DNA from 3 places in the Cytobacillus sp. FSL R5-0377 genome. Region 3 is predicted to be linked to each of the others. Evidence: riboswitches for the same ligand, from Rfam matches in the RefSeq annotation. Region 3 holds a riboswitch; each other region holds the start of a gene.
What was found. A riboswitch is a leader RNA that binds a small molecule or an ion and turns the genes downstream of it on or off. The one in region 3 is predicted to bind thiamine pyrophosphate.
Positions count from the first base shown of each region.

Region 1: linked by a shared signal. The riboswitch ahead of thiC (phosphomethylpyrimidine synthase ThiC) and the one ahead of thiT (energy-coupled thiamine transporter ThiT) in region 3 are both predicted to bind thiamine pyrophosphate.
Region 2: linked by a shared signal. The riboswitch ahead of tenA (thiaminase II) and the one ahead of thiT (energy-coupled thiamine transporter ThiT) in region 3 are both predicted to bind thiamine pyrophosphate.

Region 1 covers NZ_JBBORA010000001.1:1,964,250-1,968,485, reverse strand. The annotation lists gene NSQ49_RS10050 (bifunctional metallophosphatase/5'-nucleotidase) at 1-1,060, opposite strand, end outside; gene NSQ49_RS10045 (hypothetical protein) at 1,203-1,439, shown strand; TPP riboswitch at 1,650-1,764, shown strand; gene thiC (phosphomethylpyrimidine synthase ThiC) at 1,891-3,675, shown strand; TPP riboswitch at 3,698-3,807, shown strand; gene tenI (thiazole tautomerase TenI) at 3,897-4,236, shown strand, end outside.
Region 2 covers NZ_JBBORA010000001.1:2,032,103-2,036,338, reverse strand. The annotation lists gene NSQ49_RS10485 (alpha-hydroxy-acid oxidizing protein) at 119-1,237, shown strand; TPP riboswitch at 1,465-1,580, shown strand; gene thiW (energy coupling factor transporter S component ThiW) at 1,694-2,185, shown strand; TPP riboswitch at 2,336-2,438, shown strand; gene tenA (thiaminase II) at 2,497-3,186, shown strand; gene gvpA (gas vesicle structural protein GvpA) at 3,543-3,803, shown strand; gene NSQ49_RS10465 (gas vesicle protein GvpP) at 3,844-4,236, shown strand, end outside.
Region 3 covers NZ_JBBORA010000001.1:153,887-158,122, forward strand. The annotation lists gene NSQ49_RS00775 (AAA family ATPase) at 1-310, opposite strand, end outside; gene NSQ49_RS00780 (MATE family efflux transporter) at 600-1,940, shown strand; TPP riboswitch at 1,993-2,095, shown strand; gene thiT (energy-coupled thiamine transporter ThiT) at 2,161-2,760, shown strand; gene NSQ49_RS00790 (nucleotidyltransferase domain-containing protein) at 2,940-3,314, shown strand; gene NSQ49_RS00795 (nucleotidyltransferase) at 3,333-3,653, shown strand; gene NSQ49_RS00800 (hypothetical protein) at 3,766-4,044, shown strand; gene NSQ49_RS00805 (hypothetical protein) at 4,167-4,236, shown strand, end outside.

The DNA of each region.
Region 1 (4,236 bases), 1.8 Mb from region 3:
CAGCAGATTCTACCTTTTTTTCATACCGATCGATTATCCTGGTTATATCGCTTGCAGGCTCGATCCGATCCTGATAAACAGTTACAATTTCTGCGTGTTTGCGGACAATATTCTTAGTCTGCGGATCTATTTCTATATCTACATCAGAAAAGGCGGTGCCGTATGAATAGGCCTGGACCAGGAGTTTACCATCTACAACACTGTTCAGATAAGTATGGCTGTGTCCTCCAAAAATGACATCTACTTCATCACCCACTAGATGTGCCAAATCAATCAGCTGGCCACTGGCTTGTTGTCCATTTGGTCTGGATTCGCCTGGAACATGTGCTAATACTACAATGGCTCTTACACCTTGTTTTTGAAGTTCCCGGGTATATTTGTTGATGGCTTCAGCTTCATCAGTGAAGATTAAATCTTTCACACTGTCAGGTGCTGTTATAGCTGGTGTTTCTCTCATGATGACTCCGATAAATCCAATTGGGATGCCGCTAATGTTTATTATCTTATAGGGAGGAAGGAATGGTTTACCTGACTTTTGATTTATGACATTGGCTGCAATCCATGGGAATTGGGATCCAGAGTAATCTTTTACTGCAGAAGGGCTGCTGCCTGTCAGCAGGCGAAGCAGCTCATCAGAACCCCGGTCGAATTCATGATTGCCAATCGTGCCGATATCAAACCCCATCCTATTCAAAAATTCAATAGTCGGTTCATCCCTCAGAAGCGCAGATACCGGCGGGCTGGCTCCAATCATGTCCCCAGCATGAAGCAAAAGGGTATTTTCATTTTCAGCAGCACGCTTACGTAAATAGGCAGCAAGGTAATCAGCACGTCCTGCTGGCCTGTCGTTGACCAGACGAGTGACATTCAGCTGCCCATGGAAATCATTAATGCCCAGCAATTGAATATGCTTATATGGTTCTTCTATGCGTTCTTCCACATGGCCGTGATATCCTTCAGAAAGACCCTGCTGATTCCATTGTTCATATTTTGCATGCTGTCCGCTGTATAAAGGCATTCCCAGGATGCTAAATAATATAAGGGAGAAAAGCATTTTCATTCTTCGTCCTCCAGTAGTTGTGGCAGGGTTAGTATTTGCCTGAATCAGGAATTTAATCGGATGATAGGATGTCAAGTTTGTAATCCTGCCGAATGGGTAAGGTCTTAAAGAAACATAATACTGCCAAAGGAGATGAAAACACATGAATTATAAGAAGCTTTTGCTTTCAGTCCCATTAGGTGCAGGATTATTGTTGGCAGGGTGCGGAACAGATGAGCAGGAGCCGCCGCCGGAAACCGAAGATGTAGAATTGGAAGATAATCAAATGGATGAAAACAATAAGGAAGATAGTGAAATGCAGGATCCCGGAATGAATGAAGAATCTCCACAGGGTGAAGAGAATCTGGATATGAACGAAGGGGGTTCAGAAGAGAATTAAATGATGCTGCACATCTTAAATTTATGGAAAAACGTCTGCTTATGTCAGGCGTTTTTATGTTTTTTTTAGAATTTGAATGTCTAATCAGAAATGCCGCAGGGCATTTAGGAGAAGGATCCATGCGTGAAAAGGTGAAAGCTTTTTGATTCACGTTTGCAGAAATACCTTTTATTTGTTTTCTGAATTATGTATACTAAAGTAGAATTAAATAGTAATAACTAGGGGTGCCCAATAGCTTGGGCTGAGAGAGAAACGCGCTAAAGTTTCTTGACTCTTTGGACCTGATCTGGATTATACCAGCGTGGGGAAGTTAGAATGTGCAAAAGTTTCTTTGTGCAAAGACATCTGCGGTTAAGCCGGTCCATCATTATGTGGACCGGCTTTTTTACATATCCGGCACTTCCCGGTTCCAGGTCTCGTCCCTATATTTTTGAATAAGGGAGAGATAACAATGACTGCAAGTTCATTAAATCATGAAAGTATTTTTATTATGTCGAGCTTTACTGGCAGCAGGAAAATCTATGTGGAAGGATCGAGACCTGACATAAAGGTTCCGATGCGTGAGATAGAATTAAGTCCCACCACCGGAAGTTTTGGTCAGCAAGTAAATGAGCCGGTTCGCGTCTATGATACGAGCGGCCCTTATACAGACCCTCAGCATACGGCAAATCTAAAAAAAGGGCTTCCTCCTATAAGAAGCCGGTGGATTCAAGAACGCGAAGATGTAGAAGAATATGATGGGCGGAAAATAAAGCCCGAGGACAACGGCTACCTTAATGAAGATGATCCGCGTGCTAATCATAAACTTTTTCCATGTCTATCCCGCAAGCCACTGAAAGCGATAAAAGGGAAAAATGTCACCCAGCTTCACTATGCAAAAAAAGGGATCATAACACCGGAGATGGAGTTTATAGCCATTCGGGAAAATATGGAACCGGAATTTGTTCGGTCCGAAGTAGCGAGAGGACGTGCCATTATTCCTTCTAATATCAATCATCCTGAGACAGAGCCAATGATAATCGGACGGAATTTCCATGTAAAGATTAATGCGAACATTGGAAACTCAGCAGTCTCATCTTCTATTGAAGAAGAGGTTGAGAAGATGACATGGGCCACACGCTGGGGAGCAGATACAATTATGGATCTATCAACTGGCAAAAATATTCACACAACACGTGAATGGATTATCAGAAATTCTGCTGTTCCTGTTGGGACGGTGCCGATATATCAAGCTTTGGAGAAGGTGAATGGAATTGCTGAGGATCTCACGTGGGAAGTGTATAGGGATACCTTAATCGAACAGGCAGAGCAGGGTGTTGATTATTTTACAATTCATGCAGGTGTCCTTTTACGTTATGTACCGCTTACGGCCAAAAGACTGACTGGAATTGTGTCCAGAGGGGGATCCATTATGGCCCAATGGTGTCTCCATCATCATAAAGAGAACTTTTTATATACACACTTTGAAGAAATCTGCGAGATCATGAAAGCTTATGATGTGGCCTTCTCCTTAGGGGATGGACTCCGGCCAGGATCGATTGCAGATGCAAATGACGAGGCACAGTTTGCGGAGCTCGAAACACTTGGTGAGCTGACGAAAATTGCCTGGAACCATGATGTACAGGTAATGGTCGAGGGGCCCGGCCATGTTCCCATGCATTTAATCAAGGAGAATATGGATAAGCAATTGGAAATCTGTCAGGAAGCACCATTTTACACGCTTGGGCCTCTTACGACAGATATAGCTCCTGGCTATGACCATATTACCTCTGCCATCGGGGCTGCCATGATAGGCTGGTACGGAACGGCGATGCTTTGCTATGTCACCCCTAAAGAGCATTTGGGTTTGCCAAATAGAGACGATGTGCGTGAAGGCGTCATTACGTATAAAATTGCCGCTCATGCAGCAGATTTGGCAAAGGGGCATCCTGGTGCGCAAAAAAGGGACGATGCCCTGTCAAAAGCCCGTTTTGAATTCCGCTGGAGAGATCAATTCAACCTCTCATTGGATCCTGAGCGGGCATTGGAATTCCATGATGAAACCCTTCCGGCTGAAGGGGCAAAAACCGCTCATTTCTGCTCCATGTGCGGGCCAAAATTTTGCAGCATGAGAATTTCGCAGGATATCCGGAATTATGCAAAAGAGCATCAGCTTGAAACCAGCGAAGCGATACAGAAGGGACTGGAAGAAAAAGCTGAGGAATTTAATAAGGCTGGGGGAAACATTTATCAGTAGTCTTTTTATAGTTTAATAGAATGATATCCGCTGGGGGTGCCTGATTGAAGGCTGAGATTAAAGCAAAGGCTTTAAGACCCTTGGAACCTGATCTGGCTGAATGCCAGCGTAGGGAAGTGGAGGTTCGGGCCTGAATTCTATGGCCTCATAGCCCCGCTTTCTACATAGAAGGTGGTTTTTTTATTGCAAAAAAATCTAAAAAAGCAAAGGGGCGGACTGCTATGAAGAAACAGCTGCATGTTATATCAGACGGAAAGCTTTCTCCAGAGGACTTCTCTGAAATAGCTGTTGAACTGGAACCCTTTACTGATAAATTCCACTTACGGGAAAAACACTGGACCTCAAGGGAGTTATTTGCCGGAGTAAAGCATCTTCTTAAAAAAGGAATTCCTATTCGTAAAATCATTATAAATGATCGCGCGGATGTTGCCTGGGCGTTTAGAGCGGGTGTGCATCTTGCTTACCACAGTCTGCCGGCTGATATTGTAAAAAGGCGTTTTCCGCATTTACCTGTCGGCTGTTCTGTACATTCACTTGAGGAAGCTGAAGAGGCTGCCAAAC
Region 2 (4,236 bases), 1.9 Mb from region 3:
CCCTGCTTATTGAGACTCTTTTTTTGCCAGGGAGAGACTCCAAAATTATTACATGGTTTCAAATAATCCATAAAAATGATATTATTTTCAATAAATTCAAAAAAAGGCGGGCGGGAAAATGGCAAAAGTAGAGAATATTAGTTTCGCTGAAAACTTTCCTATTTCATTTAAGGAGCTTGAAAAGGAAGCGGAGAAAGTGATGGGAGCAGACGGTTTTGGCTATGTTCAATCAGGAGCCGGCGGGGAAGAAACGCTTAGAAAGAATATCGACTCCTTTGCAAAATACTCAATTGTGCCGAGAATGCTGAAGGATGTTTCCATGCCGGATATAAGTGTGAACATATTTGGAAAAACATATCCTTATCCTATTTTCCTTGCTCCGATTGGAATGCAGCGGCTTGAACATAATGAGGGAGAAATGGCATCTGCACGTGCAGCAGCTTCATTTGGCATTCCATTTATCCAGAGCACAGTTTCCAGTTATTCCATTGAAGAAATAGCCAGCACCACAGGCACGAGTCCCAAATGGTTCCAGCTATATTGGTCCAATTATGAAGAAGCATCGTTCAGCATGGTCCGGCGCGCGGAGGAAGCGGGGTATGAGGCCATTGTGTTAACGGTTGATACGGTGATGATGGGATGGAGGGAGGCTGATCTAAGAAATAACTTTTCCCCCTTAAAGCTTGGCTATGGAAAAGCTAATTATGAAAGTGATCCAGTCTTTATGGCCTCTCTCCAGGATGGCGATATCGTACAGGGAATCCTTAATAATATTCATCATCCAACATTAAGCTGGGAGCATATTGCGAGATTAAAGGAGAAAACAAGCCTGCCCATTTTATTAAAGGGCATTCTCCACCCTGAAGATGCCGGGCTGGCCGTTGAAAGAGGGATAGATGGAATCATTGTCTCCAATCATGGCGGCAGACAGCTTGATGGAGTGATTGCGGCGATTGATGCGCTCGGACCGATTGCGAAGGAAGTTAAAGGGCGGATCCCGGTTTTGTTTGACAGCGGCATTCGACGAGGTTCAGATGTGGTTAAAGCTCTGGCGCTGGGAGCCGACGCCGTTTGCCTGGGGAGGCCGTATGTGTATGGCCTGGCCATTGGCGGGCAGGCTGGAGTTGAAAAAGTACTTGCCAACTTTATAGAAGAAACAAAAGTGTCGCTTTCCCTGGCAGGGGTAGGGAGCTTAAAGGATATTGCCGGTCTGCAGCTAATTCGAATGAAGTATTAAGTGTTATCAAACTTCCTGCCATGAAAAATTATAGTCTATGAAAAAGAGCCAAAATGAAAACGGACAAGCCTATTGCGCTAATTAATGACGAATCTGTTCAAAGCTCCGCAGCAGAAAATGATGAGCGCTTAATTCAATCCATCAAGAAAAGTATATAAGCGAAAAGATTGATGACATTGACGGAATAATTTGATAAGCTTGAAGTAGCTTATCAAATTAAATATCTATGTAACTACTAGGGGTGCCCCGAATGCGTGGGCTGAGAGGAAAGCGCGTATAGCTTTCCGACTCTTATGGACCTGATCTGGTTAATGCCAGCGGAGGGAAGTAGGATTTGACTATATGTCGATTCATTTACTTTAACCAAGCCAGGTCCTTGTCGGGATCTGGCTTTTTTGTATACATACTTCTCATCCTGATAAGCAATCAGGCTGCCCTTTTAGAAAGGAGGTATAGATGAACAAAACCCGATTGTTAACTGCGATGGCTTTATTTGTAGCAATAGGGACACTCGGATCCCATTTGCTCTGGTTTCCCGCAGGAGCAGCTAAGGCCTATCCGGTCCAGCATGCGGTAAATGTATTGGCAGCGGTGACACTTGGTCCCCTGCCGGCAGCAGCTGTCGCTTTTATGATTGCATTGCTGCGTAATTTGCTTGGATTCGGGACGCTGCTTGCGTTCCTAGGCGGAATGATCGGTGCGTTTTTGGCTGGTGTTCTTTATTTGAAATTCAGACGGAAAATATGGGCTGCCATTGGAGAGGTAGTGGGCACCGGCATAATTGGTGCATTGTTTGCCGTTCCGTACGCAAAGCTTCTCATGGGCAGTTCAGCTGGTGCATTCTTCTTCATGCCGCCGTTTCTGATCAGCAGCATTGCCGGTGCGGCGATAGGCTGGATGGTATTGGCGAAGGTTAAAGAGAAAAATCTGATTCGAGCAATGGGATGATTTTGGGATGGAATGCGGTTGGGTATGCTCAGGACGAGGAATTCCAGAAGAATAACCTGACTTTATGAGCATTTTTCACGGATTTATAGCGATATCCCAAAGTTATGAGAGGAAAACTTCAAGCTAGGTAAAAAACAATTAAAAACGTTAGAAAACTGCTAGGGGCGCTACGGCTGAGATAAGGAGCTTTTTCCTTTGTCCCTTGGAACCTGATCTGGATAATGCCAGCGCAGGGAAGCAGTGAGGACCTCAATCTAAATCCTCATGCTTTTTCCCCGGCAGCTTCTGAGTTTAATAGGAGGCTATTTTTTATGACTTTTTCAGAGATTTTGCGCAAAGAAAATGAAGATTTATTTCAGATGATATTTGAGCACCCATTTGTCCAGGGCATTGGGAGAGGAGATGTGCCGAAAGAGGCGCTTGCTCATTACATTAAAGCGGACTTTGAGTATTTGAATGCATTCATGCATATTTATGGGATTGCCATTTCAAAATCTGCGGAGCGCAAGGATATTGCTTATTTTAATCAGCAGATAGAATTTGTATTGAACAGCGAAGTGCATCCTCATCATAATTTCTGCCAGCAGATTGGGGTAGATTATGAAGCATTGCAGGGGTATCCGCTCCCTCCGACAGCTGATCATTATGTAAAACATATGATGTATCATGCCCACACAGGCGGAATGGGTGAAATCCTCGCTGCATTATTGCCTTGTCCATGGACATATTGGGAGATTGGGCTTGAGCTCATGAAGCAATATGAGCCAGATGAGAACCATCCGTTTTATCCATGGATCTCATTTTATGCAAATCTAAGAGTCGAAGCGGTGACCATGAATATGAGAAACCGTTTGGATGAGCTTGCTGAAGGGGCATCACCGGAAGAAAGACAGCGGATGAAGGATGCTTTCCGGAAAAGCTGCCAGCTGGAGCTTGGTTTCTGGGAGATGGCTTATACCTGTGAAAAGTGGCCGGCAGGCATTCCGGCAGCAACTTCATAAAACCATTATTTGCCTGAAGCTCTTACTGCAGGTGTTTCGAAAATTAAAATTCATAGTAGGGGGTGCACTAAATAGTGCGCCTCTTTTTTGTTATAAAAAACGTTTAAAAATGCTCAAAGAGTGGCTCTAAACGAATGTAATGAAATTGTAATAATCAAACGGTTGATACTCAGAAACGGATGTTTAATCACTTTCTAATATTACTGGAAAGCGAAGTGATGAAAAATTTCAAGAAAAGATTGGGAATGGTAATTTATGCCCCGTTTTAACCTTCTGGCCTGAAGGTATTTATAACTTAAACCCTAAATTTACTCGTACATCGTCCCGCTATGCAAAAGCCGAAAGGAGATGGAAATATGAGTGTTCAAAAAAGTACGGATAGCTCCAGCCTTGCAGAAGTTATAGACAGGATCTTAGACAAAGGAATTGTGATTGATGCATTTGTGAGAGTTTCTCTTGTCGGGATCGAAATTCTGACAGTTGAAGCGCGAGTGGTCATTGCCAGTGTGGATACGTGGCTGCGCTATGCTGAAGCGGTTGGTTTATTAACAGATGAAGTGCAAGAGGATGGCCTTATGGATAGAGGACAAAATCAGAAACCGCAATTTAGCGTATAGAGAAAAAAATTAAACATTAAAAAGAAATGAGGCAGTAAACATGGAAAATCAAGAAGCAAACAATCAGACAGGAAATGAAATTAATAATCAGAGCAGTGAAGCAACACAAAATCAGGAAGTAAATCAGTGCAGCGAAGAAAATGAGCAAGCCGAAAACGGCAATGAATTGAAAGAAAAGAAGGAAGGCTCTAACTTTTCTATGAATCTGGCTATTGTGGGCGGGGTTGTAGGAGCAGGAATAGGGTTGCTTGCGAATCCTCAGACGAGCAAAAAAATCATTTCAAACTTAAGCGATTCTGAATTTGTAAAGGTTGCAGGAAAGGAATTTAAAAAGACGGCCCAGGAGCTTCTTGCCGGGCAAGCACAAAACAGTGTTAAACATTTAGCTGAGGGTTATCTGAGTAAAATTGAGGACGGACTTCTTTCTCCTAAA
Region 3 (4,236 bases):
AGGGCCCTGTGGCTGCGAATGTATATTGAATATTATAGGTTTCTACTAATTTATCAACCATATCACTGTTGGGAGGCACATGAGAGATGTACTCGCCATCAGGAGCTGTGATCAGCAGTTTCCCATTTTTATATTCCTGTACTGTAACAATCTTTCCATCCTGGGAGGCAATAATTTTTTCCACAGAAGAAAACGGGACTGTCACATCCTTATTTCCTGCTTGTACGGTCCAAATAACCGCCGCCAAAATCACCGTGACTACCAATGCAATAGTTATAATCGTCGAAGGCTTCTTTAAAAGTGATTTCAACCAATTCCCTCCTCATTGAACATACCTACATTATAAGAAATTAAAATTGTTAATAAAAGGGCTTAACTCTTTTTAAACATTGTAAATTATGGAAAAATAATATCCTTCATTAGAAAGTGTGCTACAACAGCGTTCATAGGGTTAATAAATGTGAAAGATATGTGACAGGGGGGAAGTCTAGTACAAACCATTTTATTGGAAACTGAATGTGAAATAGTGAATAATAAAAGCGGATAAGCGATTTCTGTTGATAAAAATATTGAAATATATAGGGGAAAAAGGTGTTAAAATGGCTCAGCAGGACTTTACAAAAGGAAATATTTTTAAACAGCTCTTGTTGTTCTCAACTCCCATAATGCTCACTAATCTCCTGCAGGTTTCCTATCAATTTATTGATAGTCTGTGGGTTGGGAATCTGCTGGGAGCTGATGCATTGGGGGCTGTTGCAATTTCAGGCACTGTAATCTTTACAGTACTTTCATTTATCATTGGAATAAACAATGCGGCATTAACGATTCTATCCCAGCAAAAAGGCGGAGATCAGGCAGAGGGGCTTAAGCGTTATTTAAATGCCTTTACCGTCATACAGACCATTTTGTCGGTTGTTCTTGGAATAGCCGGATTCCTGCTTGCGGAAAGAATTCTGGCCTTCATGGGCACACCTGCCGTAATGGCCGGAGAGGCTGCATCGTATTTGCAGATTAACTTCATTGGTATTTTGTTTTTATTCGGGTATAACTTTATAGGAACTGTACTAAGAGCACTCGGAGACAGCAAAAGCCCCCTGTACTTTGTGCTGATAGCTGTCGTGTTAAATGCAATTCTCGATCCTCTTTTTATATCAGTATTTCAGCTTGGCATTGATGGGGCCGCCTATGCAACCATCCTTTCACAGGGAGTCGCCTTTTTGATCGGCATGATATTCATACTCCGCAAAAAGCTGGCGCCATTTACAATTCCATCTTGGCCTCACAAAGAGGAGGCCGTGCTGATCTTCAAGCTTGGCATTCCTTCAGGACTCCAAATGACTGTCATATCGGCTGGCGTTATGGCTATTATGTCTGTCGTTACTTCTTTTGGGAGTGACGTCGTTGCAGGGTTTGGTGCAGCACAGCGGATCGACAGTATCATAATGCTTCCTGCCATGGCATTGGGGACTGCAGTCAATAGTATGGCTGGTCAAAATATAGGAGGAAATCGATGGGAACGGGTACATCAAATAGCGTTGTACGGAGTCCTCTACAATCTTGCCATCATGTTTATCATTGCTTTGGGGACGTTCCTATTTGCAGAGTATGGGGTGCACCTGTTTATACAGGATAAAGAATCAGTACACTATGGCACTGAATATTTGAAAATCATTGCTTTTTTCTATCCTCTCCTGGGCATTAATTTTGTATTGAATGGTGTGGTAAGAGCCTCAGGCGCCATGTTTCAAGTTCTTATCCTCAATATCATTTCATTCTGGATCCTCCGATATCCTTTAACTTATCTATTTTCAAAGTATATAGGGGATAAGGGAATTGCAGCAGGAATGGGGATCAGTTTTGGCATTAGCAGTGTTATTGCCTTTATGTATTATCGAAAAGGCAAGTGGGATAAACAAAATATTTTTGGAGAGGAGGAGTAATTTCTTTTCACCATTAATTCTTTCATATATACTAAAAGCGAATAATTCAATAACGTGCCACAAGGGGAGCATATCGCTGAGAGTGAACAGCCCGCTGTTCTGACCCTTTGAACCTGTTAGTTAATGCTAGCGCAGGAATGTGGAATAAAAGGCAGTTGCACTATTCTGTCTGCTTATTCTCCCTTGGGGTATCGTCTCGAGACTAAAGGGGGATTTTTTTATGAAGAAATTAAGCTTAATCGCAATGATAGAGGCTTCATTTTTTGCAGCATTCGCTATCATTCTTGATCTTCTGCCATCTATCAAGCTGTCGCCATCCATTTCTATATCTGTGGCGATGATTCCGATTTTTATTCTGGCCTTTAGAAGAGGATTTAAAGTCAGCTTTATTGCAGGACTCTTATGGGGGATACTGCAGATCGCCATGGGAGATGCCTGGATTGCCACTCCGCTTCAGGCATTTATTGAGTATTTTGTTGCATTTGCTTGTATCGGTTTTGCCGGCTTGTTTTATCGTGTTATTCAAAATCAGCTGCGCACCGGCAGCAGGAAGAAAGCGCTTGGCTGGGTAGTCGTGGCAGTATTTATCGGAAGCTTCGCCCGGTATTTCTGGCATTTTATAGCAGGTGTTCTTTTCTTCGGAAGCTATGCGCCAAAAGGGATGTCGCCGGTTCTTTTTTCCTTCCTGGCTAACGGGGCTACCATGCTTGGAGCGGCCATTCTCTGCTCAATCGCGGCCGTGTTCATTATTTCGTCGGCACCAAGATTAATTATTCAAAAATCGGATGAAGGCCTTCAATCTCACAAAAGTGCCTCCTGATAACTCCTTTGATATATTTCCACGAATTCGATAAGAGCTTTATTCAGCAGACTAATTTACATAGTGATTGGTCTGCTTTTTTATTGTCAAATGGATTAAACTTTCCAATTCAAGATATTTGGAAAATTCATGTAATATTATAGTTTGTGAGTGAGATTCTTTATAAGGGAGTAAATAAAATGAAAAAAAGACCTGAACCAATAGAAGCTGCCGTCCAATTTGTTGAAAGACATTTTCCAAATTGTCAGGGAGCTTTATTGGCTGGGAGTGTTGTTCGTGGACAAGCAACTGAAACATCTGATTTAGATCTTGTCATTTTTGATGATAATTTAGTTTCTTCTTATCGTGAATCGGTCATTGAGTTTGGCTGGAATATTGAACTATTTGTACATAATTTAACGTCTTATCGTTTCTTTTTTGAAAGTGATTGTAAAGAAGCAAAACCTTCTATGCCAAGAATGGTTAGTGAAGGGAAGATACTAAAAGATACAGGTCTTATAGCAGGCATAAAGAAAGAAGCGAAAGAACTGCTGGAACAAGGACCAAAAGCATGATCAAAAAAAACCATCGATTTGAAGAGATATTTCATCACAGATGCACTAGATGATTTAATCGGATGCCAAAACAGAGGAGAAGGAATTTTTATTGCAAGTAAACTCGGGGAGTTAGTGGGTGAGTTCATACTTCGCAGTAATCGTAAATGGATTGGATCATCTAAATGGCTTGTTCGTTCATTAGTTCACCACGACAAAGAACTTGCAGACGAATTCGTTGAAGCATTTGATTCGTTTTATAAAACAAATAACATTGAAAAGATAGTTATCCTGATTGATAAAGTGCTTGAACCCTTTGGCGGGAGGCTATTTGAAGGGTTTACTTTAGGTAAAAAGTAAATCTGATTACTATGCTGCAGAATATAATTATAATTAAATGATATTTCCAAAGTTTTTTTGATATATTAGGAAATTGCTTCTGAATAATGGGTATATTACTCAAAAAAGGGGAGTGAAGACCTTGTCCAATACTTTGCAGGGAAATATCATAACTGGCGTATTTGATGCGGAAACCAGTGCTTTTGAGATTCAAAAAGTAAAAAGCTTCAATACCCAGTCGGTCCTCAACAAACATCAATGTGAAACTCTGTATAATTATCTTACCCTTCATGAAGAAGATGAGGGAGGGCAAATAATTACACTTTACGATCAAATGCCGCTTATGCTGACCCGTCAGGAAATTTGCAGTCTAAAGGAAGATTTGGAGAACATTAAAAACCTATATCAGTAGAAAAACGCTCTGCAGCCTATGCAGGGCGTTTTTTATTGAAAAATAATTTTGACAAATTCGTGACAAAAAGTTTGACAAATTTGTGAACATAGTTAGAATATTAAATAAAAGGGGATGAAAATATGACAATTCAACAGCAGCGCGTTTTGCATTTTTTCCGAAATAGTACAGCAGCAGGTATTGTAATAGGAT